One region of the Streptomyces changanensis genome, then DNA from elsewhere that is predicted to be linked to it. Evidence: predicted binding sites of a transcription regulator. Region 1 holds the regulator's gene; the other holds the start of a gene.
The links. The regulator HrcA, encoded in region 1, represses chaperone genes, less so after heat shock. The targets are predictions, from matches to a motif close to TTNGCACTCNGNNNNNCNGAGTGCNAA.
Positions count from the first base shown of each region.

Region 2: groES (co-chaperone GroES) is a predicted target of HrcA. The motif match lies at 4,529-4,555, and genes of this name have one in related genera.

Region 1 is NZ_CP102332.1:2,035,013-2,042,008, forward strand. Features, by position in the region: gene NRO40_RS09125 (ribonuclease Z) at 1-857, opposite strand, end outside; gene NRO40_RS09130 (histidine triad nucleotide-binding protein) at 863-1,222, opposite strand; gene NRO40_RS09135 (16S rRNA (uracil(1498)-N(3))-methyltransferase) at 1,436-2,179, opposite strand; gene NRO40_RS09140 (nitronate monooxygenase) at 2,176-3,249, opposite strand; gene dnaJ (molecular chaperone DnaJ) at 3,438-4,571, opposite strand; gene hrcA (heat-inducible transcriptional repressor HrcA) at 4,572-5,588, opposite strand; gene NRO40_RS09155 (MBL fold metallo-hydrolase) at 5,782-6,519, shown strand; gene NRO40_RS09160 (DUF3097 domain-containing protein) at 6,604-6,996, shown strand, end outside.
Region 2 is NZ_CP102332.1:4,057,131-4,064,126, forward strand. Features, by position in the region: gene NRO40_RS18165 (polysaccharide deacetylase family protein) at 83-994, shown strand; gene NRO40_RS18170 (hypothetical protein) at 1,597-2,274, shown strand; gene NRO40_RS18175 (class I SAM-dependent methyltransferase) at 2,207-3,427, opposite strand; gene NRO40_RS18180 (polysaccharide deacetylase family protein) at 3,520-4,473, shown strand; gene groES (co-chaperone GroES) at 4,702-5,010, shown strand; gene groL (chaperonin GroEL) at 5,167-6,795, shown strand; gene NRO40_RS18195 (SDR family NAD(P)-dependent oxidoreductase) at 6,940-6,996, opposite strand, start outside.

The DNA.
Region 1 (6,996 bases):
AGTTCGCCGTCGAACCCGGCGGCGCGGGCCTGCCGCTCGAAGGCGGCGGGGTCGGCGTAGCGCTGCGAGAAGTGGGTGAGGACCAGGTGGCGGACGCCCGCGTCGCGGGCGACGGAGGCGGCCTGCCCGGCGGTCAGGTGGCCGTGCTCGACGGCGAGGTCGGTGTCCTCGTCGAGGAAGGTCGACTCGATGACGAGGAGGTCGCAGCCCTCGGCGAGGGCGTGCGCGCCGTCGCAGAGTCGGGTGTCCATGACGAAGGCGAAGCGCTGGCCGCGCCGCACCTCGCTGACCTCGTCGAGCCGCACCCCGCGCAGGACGCCCTCGCGCTGGAGGATCCCGACGTCGGGGCCCTGGATGCCGTGGGCGGCGAGCCGCGCGGGCAGCATGCGGCGGCCGTCGGGCTCGGTGAGGCGGTACCCGAACGACTCGACGGGGTGCGACAGGCGCCGCGCCTCCAGGGTGTAGCCGGGCGTCTCGGCGACGGGGCCGTCGGCGGCGACCGGCGCCTCGACGATGTCGGCGCGCTCGCGGTAGGCGGTGGCGTACCGCAGCCGTTCGAAGAACCGTTGGCCGGAGGCCGGGTAGTGCGCGGTGACCGGGTGCGGCACCTGGTCGAGGTTGATGCGCTGGATGACCCCGGCGAGGCCCAGGGAGTGGTCGCCGTGGAAGTGGGTGACGCAGATCCGGTCGATGTCGTGGGCGGCGACGCCGGCGCGGAGCATCTGGCGCTGGGTGCCCTCGCCGGGGTCGAAGAGGATGCCCTCGCCGTCCCAGCGGAGCAGGTAGCCGTTGTGGTTGCGGTGGCGCGTGGGTACCTGGCTCGCGGTACCCAGCACGACGAATTCGCGTACGGACACGGTGGCTACCCGGGGGGCCATTCCAGGCCGCGTCCGCCGATGACGTGCGCGTGCGCGTGGAAGACGGTCTGGCCGGCGCCGGTGCCGGTGTTGAGGACGACGCGGTACCCGCTGCCGGCGATCTTCTCCTGCGCGGCGACCTCGCCCGTCTCGCGCAGCACGTCGGCGGCGATCTCCGGCGCGGCGGCGGCGAGCGCGGCGCCGTCGGGGTGGTGCGCCTTGGGGATGACCAGGACGTGGGTGGGGGCCTGGGGGTTGATGTCGCGGAACGCGAGGGTCGTCTCGGTCTCGCGGACGACCTGCGCGGGCACCTCCCCGGCCACGATCTTGCAGAACAGGCAGTCACTCCGCGGCTCTTCGGCCATGCTGGCGGCCCTTCCTCGACTCCGGCGGCGGGTACGGGCGTACCCGACTGATTCGTTCCGTACCCTATCGCCGCGCGGCCCGCCGGACCGGGCGGGCGTCGGGCGCGGGACGTGGGACTTCGGGTGCCGGGGTGTCGCGGGTGCCGGGGTGTCGCGGGTGCCGGGCGCCCGGGGCGAGGGGCCCGGGGCGAGGGGTGCCCCGGGCGGCGGGCGTCAGGACCAGCGGCCGGTGCGTCCCAGCAGCAGTGCCGCCGCCGCCGTGCCGGCCGTGGAGGTGCGCAGCACGCTGCGGCCGAGCCGGTACGGCTTGGCGCCCGCCTCCGCGAAGGCGGCCAGTTCGTCGGGGGCGACGCCCCCCTCGGGACCGACGACCAGCACGATATCGCCGGTCGCCGGCAGCGGCGCGGTGGCCAGCGGTTCGGCGCCCTCCTCGTGGAGCACGGCCGCGAAGTCCGCCTCCGCGAGCAGCCGGGCGACCTGGCGGGTGCTCGCCGCGTCGGCGACCTCCGGGAACCGGAGCCTGCGGGACTGCTTGCCCGCCTCGCGCGCGGTGGCGCGCCACTTCGCCAGGGCCTTCAGACCGCGCTCGCCCTTCCACTGGGTGATGCACCGGGACGCCGCCCACGGCACGACCGCGTCGACGCCGGTCTCGGTCATGGTCTCCACGGCCAGCTCGCCCCGGTCGCCCTTGGGGAGCGCCTGCACCACGGTGATGCGCGGCGCGGGCGCGGGCTCGTCGCGCACCTCGGCGACGGCGACGTCGAGGCGGTCCTTGCCCTCGACGGCGGCGACGGTCCCGTACGCGCCGCGCCCGGTGCCGTCCGTCAGCACGATCTCCTCACCGGTGCGCAGGCGGCGTACCGACACGGCGTGCCGCCCCTCCGGCCCGTCCAGGGCGACGGTCGCGCCGGGGGCGGCGGCCGCCAGGTCCTCGACGACGAAGACGGGGGCGGTCATGACGCTCCTCCCACGGCCAGCGCCGTGAGCGCGGACCGGAGTTCCGAGTGGAGTACTTCGACGAGCTGCCCGGCGGGCAGCTCCCGGGCGAGGCGGTGACCCTGGCCCGCCCACAGGGCCATGGCCTGCGGGTCGCCGGCCGCGGCGGCGGCCTTGCGCACCGGGCTGGTCAGGTGGTGCACCTCGGGGTAGGCGGCCGGGGCGTACGGCCCGTGCTCCCGTACGAACCGGTTGACCAGGCCCCGGGCCGGGCGTCCGGAGAAGGCCCGGGTCAGTTCGGTGCGCGTGAAGAGCGGATCCGTCATGGCCCGCTTGTGCAGGGGGTGCGCGCCGGACTCGGGGCAGACGAGGAAGGCGGTGCCGAGCTGCGCGGCCTCGGCGCCGGCGGCGAGGACCGCGGCGATCTGGGCGCCGCGCATCAGACCGCCGGCCGCGATCATCGGCAGGGACACGGCCTCGCGGACCCGGGTGACCAGCGCGAGGAGGCCGATCCCGGCGGCAGCGCTCTCGGGGTCGTCCCGGTGGGTGCCCTGGTGGCCGCCGGCCTCGACGCCCTGGACGCAGACGGCGTCGGCGCCGGCCAGCTCGGCGGCCCGCGCCTCGTCGGGGCTGGTGACGGTCACGATCGTGCGGGTGCCGACGCGCGCGAGGGCGTGCACGGTGTCGCGGGTGGGGCAGCCGAAGGTGAAGGAGACGACCGGGACGGGGTCGTCGAGGAGGATGGCGAGCTTCGCGTCGTACCCGTCGTCCCGGCCCGCGTCGGGGTCGCCGAGGGGGGTGTCGTACCAGGTGGACTCGCCGGCCAGCTGGTGGCGGTAGACCTCGACGGCGGCGGGGTCGGCCTGGCCGGGCTGCGGCATGAACAGGTTGACGCCGAAGGGGCGCGCGGTCAGCGCGCGGACCTGCTGGACCTCCTGGTACATGCCGTCGGCCGTCTTGTAGCCGGCGGCGAGGAACCCGAGGCCGCCCGCCTCACAGACGGCGGCGACGAGCGGGGGGCAGGAGGCGCCACCGGCCATGGGGGCCTGCACGATCGGGTGGGGGCAGAGATCGGTCAGCGCGGAGGGCATGCACGCATGGTGTCACGCCCCCGCGCAGCCGCCGAATCCCCTGTTCCGCCCGTCAGGGAGCGGCGCGCCGGGCCTGGCGGAGGCCGCCACCCGCAGCGCCCGCGCCTCCGGCGGGCCGCCCGCGCGGGGCACCCGTGGGTCCGGCGGAGGCTCCCCGCGACGCCGCGGGGAGCCGTCACACGCGTGGGCTAGCGCCCGTTGAACGCGTCCTTCAGCCGGGAGAACAGGCCCTGCTGGCCGGGGGCGAACTGGCCGGTGGGCCGCTCCTCCCCGCGCAGCTCCGCCAGCTCCCGCAGCAGGCGCTCCTGCTCGGCGTCGAGCTTGCTCGGCGTCTGCACCTCGACGTGGACGATCAGGTCGCCGCGGCCGCCGCCCCGCAGGTGCGTGACGCCCCGGCCGTGCAGCGGGATCGACTGGCCGGACTGCGTACCCGGCCGGATGTCGACCTCCTCGACCCCGTCGAGCGTCTCCAGCGGCACCTTCGTGCCGAGCGCGCCCGCCGTCATCGGGATGGTGACCGTGCAGTGCAGGTCGTCACCGCGCCGCTGGAACACCGGGTGCGGCAGTTCGTGGATCTCGACGTACAGGTCGCCCGCCGGGCCGCCGCCGGGGCCGACCTCGCCCTCGCCGGCCAGCTGGATGCGCGTGCCGTTGTCGACACCGGCCGGGATCTTGACCGTGAGCGTGCGGCGGGACCGCACCCGGCCGTCGCCCGCGCACTCGGGGCACGGCGTCGGCACGACCGTGCCGAAGCCCTGGCACTGGGGGCAGGGGCGGGACGTCATGACCTGGCCCAGGAAGGACCGCGTCACCTGCGACACCTCACCGCGGCCGCGGCACATGTCGCACGTCTGCGCCGAGGTGCCGGGCGCGGCGCCCTCGCCGGAGCAGGTGGTGCACACGACGGCCGTGTCGACCTGGATGTCCTTCGTCGTGCCGAAGGCCGCCTCGTCGAGCTCGATCTCCAGCCGGATCATCGCGTCCTGGCCGCGCCGGGTCCGTGACCGGGGGCCGCGCTGGGACGCCGTGCCGAAGAAGGCGTCCATGATGTCGGAGAAGTTCCCGAAGCCGCCCGCCCCGAAGCCGCCCGCGCCACCGGCGCCGCCCGCCAGGGGGTCGCCGCCGAGGTCGTAGACCTGCTTCTTCTGCGGGTCCGACAGCACCTCGTAGGCGGCGTTGATCTCCTTGAACCGCTCCTGCGTCTTCGGATCGGGGTTCACGTCCGGATGCAGCTCGCGCGCGAGCCTCCGGAACGCCTTCTTGATCTCGTCCTGGGACGCGTCGCGGCGCACGCCGAGTACGGCGTAGTAGTCCGTGGCCACTTACGACTCCGCCAGGATCTGTCCGACGTAACGTGCCACTGCGCGTACCGCTCCCATCGTTCCGGGGTAGTCCATGCGGGTCGGTCCGACCACGCCGAGTTTGGCGACCGCCTCGCCGCCCGAACCGTAACCGACCGCGACGACGGACGTGGAGTTCAGCCCCTCGTGGGCGTTCTCGTGCCCGATGCGCACGGTCATGGCCGGGTCCGTCGCCTCGCCGAGCAGCTTGAGGAGCACGACCTGCTCCTCCAGCGCCTCCAGCACCGGCCGGATCGTCAGCGGGAAGTCGTGCCCGAAGCGCGTGAGATTGGCGGTCCCGCCGATCACCAGGCGCTCCTCGGTCTCCTCCACCAGCGTCTCCAGCAGCGTGGAGAGCACCGTGGAGACCGTGCCGCGGTCCTCCGCCTCGAAGGACTCCGGCAGATCCTGCACCAGCTGCGGCACGTCCGCGAAGCGCCGTCCGACGACCCGGCTGTTGAGCCGGGCGCGCAGGTCGGCGACGGACGTCTCGCCGATCGGGGCGGGGCAGTCGACCATGCGCTGCTCGACCCGTCCGGTGTCCGTGATCAGGACGAGCATCAGCCGGGCCGGGGCCAGCGACAGCAGCTCGACGTGCCGCACGGTGGACCGGGTCAGCGACGGGTACTGCACGACCGCGACCTGGCGGGTCAGCTGCGCGAGCAGCCGTACCGTCCGGCCCACGACGTCGTCGAGGTCGACCGCGCCCTCCAGGAAGTTCTGGATGGCCCGGCGCTCCGGTGACGACAGCGGCTTGACGCCGGCGAGCTTGTCGACGAAGAGGCGGTAGCCCTTGTCCGTGGGGATGCGGCCGGCGCTGGTGTGGGGCTGGGCGATGAAGCCCTCGTCCTCCAGCACCGCCATGTCGTTGCGCACGGTGGCCGGTGACACGCCGAGGTTGTGCCGTTCGGTGAGCGCCTTGGAGCCGACGGGCTCCTCCGTACCGACGTAGTCCTGGACGATGGCGCGCAGTACCTCGAGTCTGCGTTCACTGAGCACGGCGCACCTCCAGCTGGCTTTCGGTCTGCTGACGTCTGCTGGCACTCTTCGCGTCCGAGTGCCAGTCATCCCCGCGGCCAGTGTACGGCGCCGAGGTCAATGCCTGGCAAGGGCGATGCGTCGTGCCCGGTGGGCGCGGCGGCCGCTCACGGTACCGCGCGCCGGGCGGGGGCGTTGCCGATAGCGTCGAGGCATGGACGTCGCTTGGGAAGAGTTCGGTTGGGAGCGCCTCGCCCCCGGCGTGGGCCGCAGGCGGCTCCCGGGGTGGGACGCCACCGTGGGGCTCGTCGTCGGCGGGGCCGCGGTCCTGCTGTTCGACGCCGGGTCGACGCTGCGCGAGGGCGCCGCGCTCCGCGGTGAGGTGCAGGGGCTGCTGGGCGGCCGCCGCGTGACGCACATCGCACTCAGCCACCCGCACTTCGACCACGTGCTGGGCGCGGCGGCGTTCGCGGGCGCCCAGGTGTTCGGGGCGATGGGGCTCGACGAGGTGCTGGTCCGGGAGCGGGACGCGCTGCGGGCCGACGCCGTGCGGGAGGGCGTGTCCGAGCGGGAGGCGGGCGAGGCGGTGGACGTGCTGGTGCGTCCGCACCACCTGGTGTGCGCCGAGTGGACGCTCGACCTCGGGGACCGCCGGGTGCTGCTGGCGAACGCCGGCCCCGGCCACACCGGCCAGGACCTGGCGCTGCTGGTGCCGGGCGCGGAGGGGGACGCTCCGCCCGGGGTCGTCTTCTGCGGGGACCTCGTCGAGGAGTCGGGCGAGCCGCAGGCGGGGCCGGACGCCCTGCCCTCCCGCTGGCCGGCGGCGCTGGACCGGCTGCTTCGGCTGGGCGGTGAGGACGCCGCGTACGTGCCGGGGCACGGGGCGGTGGTCGACGCCGCGTTCGTACGGGCCCAACGCGATGAGCTGGCCCGGCGGTTCGCGGTGTCGTAGCGTCGGGCGCGTGCGCGCCGCCGCGCCCGGGGGACGTCCCCGGGGCGGGTCGGCGCCCGTCACGCACCCGGAGCCGAGAGAGTCATGCGCCGTTACGACCCCGATCTGACCCCGTCCTGGAAGAAGCCGGCCCCCGTGCCGGAGGTGCCCGCCGAACCGGACCTGGTGGTCGAGGAGGCGGGCAGCGGCTTCTGCGGGGCGGTGGTCCGGTGCGAGGCGGGGACGGTGACCCTGGAGGACCGGTTCGGCAAGCACCGGGTCTTCCCGCTGGTGCCGCGCGGGTTCCTGCTGGAGGGCCGCGTGGTGACGCTGGTCCGGCCGGCCTCCGGCGCTCCGGCGCGGCCGTCGCGCACGGCGTCCGGTTCCCTGGCCGTGCCCGGGGCGCGGGCCCGCGTGGCGCGGGCGGGGCGGATCTACGTCGAGGGGCGCCACGACGCCGAGCTGGTGGAGCGGGTGTGGGGCGACGACCTGCGCATC
Region 2 (6,996 bases), 2.0 Mb from region 1:
GGCGCCCCCCTGACCTGTGCCCCTTCGCTCCGTTCCCCCGAACGAGTGAACCGCGGGGGTGTGTTTCCGCATCCACTGTCCTGTGAACAGGACGACGGTGAAGGTGGCGGTGGCGGCGCTGTCCGCCCTGGTGGCGACGGGGCTCGCGGCGGGCTGTACGACGGGCGGCGGTGGTGGCGGCGGTTCGGCCGCGCGGCCGGGCCCCGACTGGACGGCCGCCTCCACCCCTGCCCCGTCCGCGCGGGAGAACGGGGCAGGGGCGGGCACCGGGGGCGGCGAGGCCGGTCCGCCGGACGCGGCGCAGAGGGCCGCCGCGTACCGCAAGTGGGGCCTGGAGCCGCTGCCCGCGCCGCCCGCCGCGCCCGCGGTGAAGCCGGTCAGGACCGTCCGCACCGGCGCCGAGCGGGTGCCCGTCATCAGCGACGTGCCGACGAAGGACAAGGTCGTCTTCCTCACCATCGACGACGGCGCCGAGAAGGACCCGAAGTTCGCCGAGATGATGCGGGACCTGGACGTCCCCTTCACGATGTTCCTCACCGACTCGGCGATACGCGCCGACTACGGCTACTTCAAGCCGCTCGCCGCCCTCGGGAACGGCGTCGCCAACCACACGCTGACCCACCCGAACCTGCGCACCCTCGGGGCCGGGGAGCAGGAGCGCGAGATCTGCGGTCAGCAGCGGCGGCTCCGGGAGACGTACGGCACGGCCCCGCGGCTCTTCCGCCCGCCCTACGGCAACTGGAACGAGGACACCCGGGCCGCCGCCGGCCGGTGCGGGGTCGACGCGATCGTCCTGTGGCGCGAGTCCATGCAGATCACCGACATGCAGTACCAGCGCGGCGACCGGAAGCTGCACCCCGGCGACATCGTCCTCGCCCACTTCCGCGGCCCGGCCGACCTCAAGGGCACGTCCATGACGGAGATGACCGCGAACCTCCTCCGGCGCGTACAGGAGCAGGGCTTCACCGTGGCGCGCCTGGAGGACTACGTCTGACCCCCGCCCGCCGCCCGCCGCCCGCCGGCTCCGTCTCGCGGCCGGACGCCGGCCCCGACGGGCCCACTGCCGACCGGCCGGGCCCGTGACCTGACCTGCTGGGCCAGCGGCCTGCTCCGGCACCCGGGGTGGACGCCCCCGGCGCCGACGCGCCCGTTGCCGGACCTGGGCGGGCTTGCGGCCTGCTCCGGTGCTCTCGGTGACGCCCCGAGGCCCTGGTACACGGCGCTCCCGTGCCCGCCGCCCCGGGCACCGCAGCCGCTCGGCGCCGACGCGCCCGTAGCCGGACCTGGGCGGGCCTGCGGCCTGCTCCGGTGCTCTCGGTGACGCCCCCGGGGCCTGGTACACGGCGCTCCCGTGCCCGCCGCCCCGGGCGCCACAGCCGCTCGGCCCCGGCGCCGACGCGCCCGTAGCCGGACCTGGGCGGGCTCGCCGCCGGCCCTGATGGGCCCGCGGCCGACCCCGGCTCCCCCCTCGATGACCGGCGCACCCCGGCACCCCCGGCACCCCGGCACCCCCGGTGTCCGCCGGCCCCCGGTGCCCGTCGCCCCGGTACGGGACCCGGTGACGGGCGCCCGCGGTACGCGTCCTAGCCTCGGCCCGTGTCGTCCCGTCGTGATCCCCTGCCCCCGCCCCCGCCGCCCCCGCACCTGCGGAGCTGGCCCGACCGTGCCGCGCTGCTCGCCGACCGCGACCGGGCCCTGACCGTGCTGGGTCGCGCCTCGCTGGGTGGCGGCCGGCTCGCGCTGTTCCTGGTGTGGCTGCTGGTGCTGGAGGTCGGCTGGAGTCTGGTGGGTGCCGCCTGGATCGGGTTCGACGAGGCCCTGGACCCGCTCGGGGCCGCGCCCGCCTTCCTCTTCGCGGGGGCGGGGCTCGCCGCGCTCGTCCCGGCGGGCTTCTTCCAGGTCGGCGGCGTGCGCCGGGACGTCGCGGCGCACCGGCTGCTCGTCCGGTGGGCGGCCCTGGACCGCGCCCCGGAGCGCGACGCCCGGCACCGCGCCGCGGGTCGGAGCCTGGCGTGGCTGCTCGTGTCGTTCGCGCTGGGCGCGGCGGGCCTGGCCCTGTGCGTCGGCGTGCCCGCGGCGGCCCGGCCCGGTACGACGACGTACGCGGAGGTCGGCTTCGCGGTGGGCGCCGGGCTCCTGCTGTGGGTGCACGGCCTGGTGGGCGGGGCGAGGGCCGTGGCCCACTTCCGGACGGCCGTGCGGCTGCTCAGTCCCGTCCGGTCGGTGCCGCGGGCCGCCCGACCAGCATCGTCGGCGCGCCCGCCACACGTGTGAGGAAGACCGTCGCGGAGTTCGGGCCCTTCGGCTTCACCTTGCGGCGCAGCTCCTCCGGCGCCACCGCCGAACCGCGCTTCTTCACGGTGAGGATCCCCACCTCGCGCTCCCGCAGCAGCGCCTTCAGCCGCTTCACGTTGAACGGCAGCTCGTCGGTGATCTCGTACGCGGTCGCGTACGGCGTCGGGCGCAGCTCGTCGGCGGTGACGTAGGCGATGGTCTCGTCGACGAGCCCGCCGCCCACCTCGCGGACGACCTCCGCGACCAGGTGCGCCCGGATCACGGCGCCGTCCGGCTCGTACAGGTAGCGACCCACCGGCCGGACCGGCGGGGCGGGCGGCGGCGCGGACACGGCGAGCGAGGCGCCGGACGGCAGCAGGGTCGCGCGCACGGCGCCGGGGGCTGTGCCGAACCACAGCACGGCCTCCTTCACGTCGCCGCCGTCCGAGATCCACTCGGCCTCGGCCTCCGGGGGGATCACCTCGTGCGGGATGCCCGGCGCGATCTTCAGCGCGGCGTGCGGGGCGCGGCGCGCGGTGTCGACCGCCCAGGACAGTGGCGGGGAGTACGCCTCCGGGTCGAAGATCCGCCCGGCGCCCCGGCCGCCGCCCGTCGCCGCGCCGCGCCGGGCGGGGTCGACGAAGACGGCGTCGTACGGGGCGGTGTCGACCTCCGTGACGTCGGCGCAGCGCACCTCGATCAGCTCCGCGAGGCCGAGCGCCTCGGCGTTGGCGCGGGCGACGGCCGCCGTGAGCGGGTCGCGGTCGACGGCGAGGACCCGGATGCCGGCGCGGGCGAGGGCGAGGGCGTCCCCGCCGATGCCGCAGCACAGGTCGGCGACGGCCCGGACGCCGAGCCGGGCGAAGACGGCCGCACGGTGCTCGGCGACGGCCCTGCGGGTGGACTGCTCGACGCCGTTCGGGGTGAAGAACATGCGGTACGCGTCCTCCCCGCCGAACTTCGCCACCGCCCGCTGCCGCAGCCGGGCCTGCCCGAGCGCCGCGGAGACCAGGTCCGCCGGGTGGTCGCGGCGCAGTCGCGAGGCGACGGCCAGCTCCTCCGCGGGGTCGTAGTGGCGCAGTTCGGCGAGGAGAGCGTGGCCCTCGGGGGTGCGGAGCGCGGAGAAGGCGGCGAGATCGGTCACCCGCCCCATTCTCGTCCAGTGTGGTCCAGGCGGGGGATGGTGCGGGTGTGGCGGCGGTGTCGCCCGTGCCGAGGGCCGGTGCGCTGACAGGATGCGGCGCCATGCAGCTAGTACGACAAATGCGTCCATCATCAGGAAATCGGGTATGGCGGGGGATCGCCACCGTCCTGCTTCTCGGGGTCCTCGGTACGGCCTGCGGAACCGAGGAGCGGCCCGCGGCGCAGGGCGGCGGCCCCGGGGCCCACGGCCGGCAGGGCGAGCCCGGCGCCGAGGCCCGGCAGGCGCCGCCGCGCACCGCGTCCGGGGCCCTCGCCGCCTACGTCGAACGCTTCCGGCGCACCCAGGCGGCGCGGGCCGTCGCCGCGCGCCGGTGGGGGCTGAAGCGGACCCCGCTCCTGCCGCCCGCGCCTCCGGCGGTGAAGCCGAAGATCACCTTCCGCAAGGGCTTCGAGGTGGGCGACCCCTCGCTCCCGCCGGTCTTCACCACCGTCCCGACCCGGGACCGGATCGTCTTCCTGACGATCGACGACGGGGCCGAGAAGGACCCGGAGCTGCTGCGGATGATGACCGAACTGGGCATCCCGTACAGCGCGTTCCTCAGCGACTACGTGGTCAAGGACGACTACGCGTACTTCGCGCGCATGCGGGACCGGGGCGTGGCCCTGCACAACCACACCCTCAACCACCGCTACATGCCCGCGCTCGACTACGACGAGCAGCGGCGCGAGATCTGCGGCCAGCAGGACACCCTCGAGAAGCGCTTCGGTACGCGCCCCACCCTCTTCCGCCCGCCGTACGGGAACTACGACGCCGACACGCTGCGCGCCGCCCGCTCCTGCGGGATCAAGGCGGTGCCGCTGTGGTCCGCCGAGGTGTTCCCCGATCGCATGGAGTGGCGGGAGTGGGACCGCGACCTGCACCCCGGCGACATCGTCCTCTCGCACTTCCGGGGGCGCGGCGACTGGAAGGGCTCGATGGCCGACATGGTGCGCCGCGCCATGGACACCATCACGGCGCGCGGGTACGCGGTGGCCAGGCTGGAGGACTACGTCTGAACCCCCCTTCCGCCTCGTACGCACGTGCGAGCGGAGGGCGGCGCGCGGCGGTTCGTTGGCACTCCGCTTGACCGAGTGCTAATCGCGGTCATAGTCTCGGCTCTGGCACTCCCCACCGGAGAGTGCCAACACAGCGACGGGCAGGTCCGGCACCCGCGACGACGGATCCACCTGGTCGCCACCTCAGACAGTTGACCCCGTGAGATCTCCGAAGGGGGAGGTCGGATCGTGACGACCACCAGCTCCAAGGTTGCCATCAAGCCGCTCGAGGACCGCATTGTGGTCCAGCCGCTCGACGCAGAGCAGACCACCGCCTCTGGCCTGGTCATCCCGGACACGGCGAAGGAGAAGCCCCAGGAGGGCGTCGTCCTGGCCGTGGGCCCGGGCCGTTTCGAGAACGGCGAGCGCCTGCCGCTCGACGTCAAGACCGGCGACATCGTGCTGTACAGCAAGTACGGCGGCACCGAGGTGAAGTACAGCGGCGAGGAGTACCTCGTCCTCTCGGCCCGCGACGTCCTCGCGATCGTCGAGAAGTAGTCCGGGGGTCCGGGGGGTTCGCCCCCCGGCGTGACTCCGTGCTCCACGTGCCTTGAGCTGCGCCCCTGGCCCCCGTTGCTGTGCTGCCGCACGTGCGCCGGGCGGCGAGGGGCGCCGCTCGTTTCCACCCAGTACCGAGAGGGCTGAACCGCTCCCATGGCGAAGATCCTGAAGTTCGACGAGGACGCCCGTCGCGCCCTTGAGCGCGGCGTCAACAAGCTTGCCGACACCGTCAAGGTGACGATCGGCCCCCGTGGTCGCAACGTCGTCATCGACAAGAAGTTCGGCGCCCCCACCATCACCAACGACGGTGTGACGATCGCCCGCGAGATCGAGGTCGACGACCCGTTCGAGAACCTCGGCGCGCAGCTGGTGAAGGAGGTGGCGACCAAGACCAACGACATCGCGGGTGACGGCACCACCACCGCCACCGTGCTCGCCCAGGCGCTCGTCCGCGAGGGCCTGCGCAACGTCGCCGCCGGCGCCTCCCCGGCCGCCCTGAAGAAGGGCATCGACGCCGCGGTCAAGGCCGTCTCCGACGAGCTGCTCGCCACGGCCCGCCCGATCGAGGAGAAGTCCGACATCGCGGCCGTCGCCGCGCTGTCCGCCCAGGACCAGCAGGTCGGCGAGCTCATCGCCGAGGCGATGGACAAGGTCGGCAAGGACGGCGTCATCACCGTCGAGGAGTCCAACACCTTCGGTCTGGAGCTGGACTTCACCGAGGGCATGGCCTTCGACAAGGGCTACCTGTCCCCGTACATGGTCACGGACCAGGAGCGCATGGAGGCCGTCCTCGACGACCCGTACATCCTGATCCACCAGGGCAAGATCGCCTCCATCGCGGACCTGCTGCCCCTGCTGGAGAAGATCATCCAGTCCGGCGCCTCCAAGCCGCTGCTGATCGTCGCCGAGGACGTCGAGGGCGAGGCCCTGTCGACCCTGGTCGTCAACAAGATCCGCGGCACGTTCAACGCCGTCGCGGTCAAGGCCCCCGGCTTCGGCGACCGCCGCAAGGCGATGCTCGGCGACATGGCCGCCCTCACCGGCGCCACGGTCGTCGCCGAGGAGGTCGGCCTCAAGCTCGACCAGGTCGGCCTCGACGTGCTGGGCACCGCCCGCCGCGTGACCGTCACCAAGGACGACACCACCATCGTCGACGGTGGCGGCAACTCCGAGGACGTCACCGGCCGCATCGCCCAGATCAAGGGCGAGATCGAGACCACCGACTCCGACTGGGACCGCGAGAAGCTCCAGGAGCGCCTCGCGAAGCTGGCCGGCGGCGTGTGCGTCATCAAGGTCGGCGCCGCCACCGAGGTGGAGCTGAAGGAGAAGAAGCACCGTCTGGAGGACGCCATCTCCGCGACCCGCGCCGCGGTCGAGGAGGGCATCGTCTCCGGTGGTGGCTCCGCTCTGGTCCACGCCGTCAAGGTGCTGGAGGGCAACCTCGGCAAGGAGGGCGACGAGGCCACCGGTGTCGCCGTCGTCCGCCGCGCCGCCGTCGAGCCGCTGCGCTGGATCGCCGAGAACGCCGGCCTCGAGGGCTACGTCATCACCTCGAAGGTCGCCGACCTCGACAAGGGCCAGGGCTTCAACGCCGCCACCGGCGAGTACGGCGACCTGGTCAAGGCCGGCGTCATCGACCCGGTGAAGGTCACCCGCTCGGCCCTGGAGAACGCCGCCTCCATCGCCTCCCTCCTCCTCACCACCGAGACCCTCGTGGTGGAGAAGAAGGAAGAGGAGCCGGCGGACGCGGGCCACGGCCACGGTCACGGCCACTCGCACTGACGCGCCGCGGCGACGCCGCGCGCCTCGACCCCGCGTCGAGCACGACGAGGCCCGGTACCCCTCAGGGGTACCGGGCCTCGCCCGTGTCCACGGGCACCGGCGCGCCGCCCGTACCGGCGCCGCCCCTACCGGCGGCGCCCGCGGCTACTTCGGGCCGAACTTGCGCCCCGCCCGGGAGCTCACCCCGCCCAGCAGACCGCG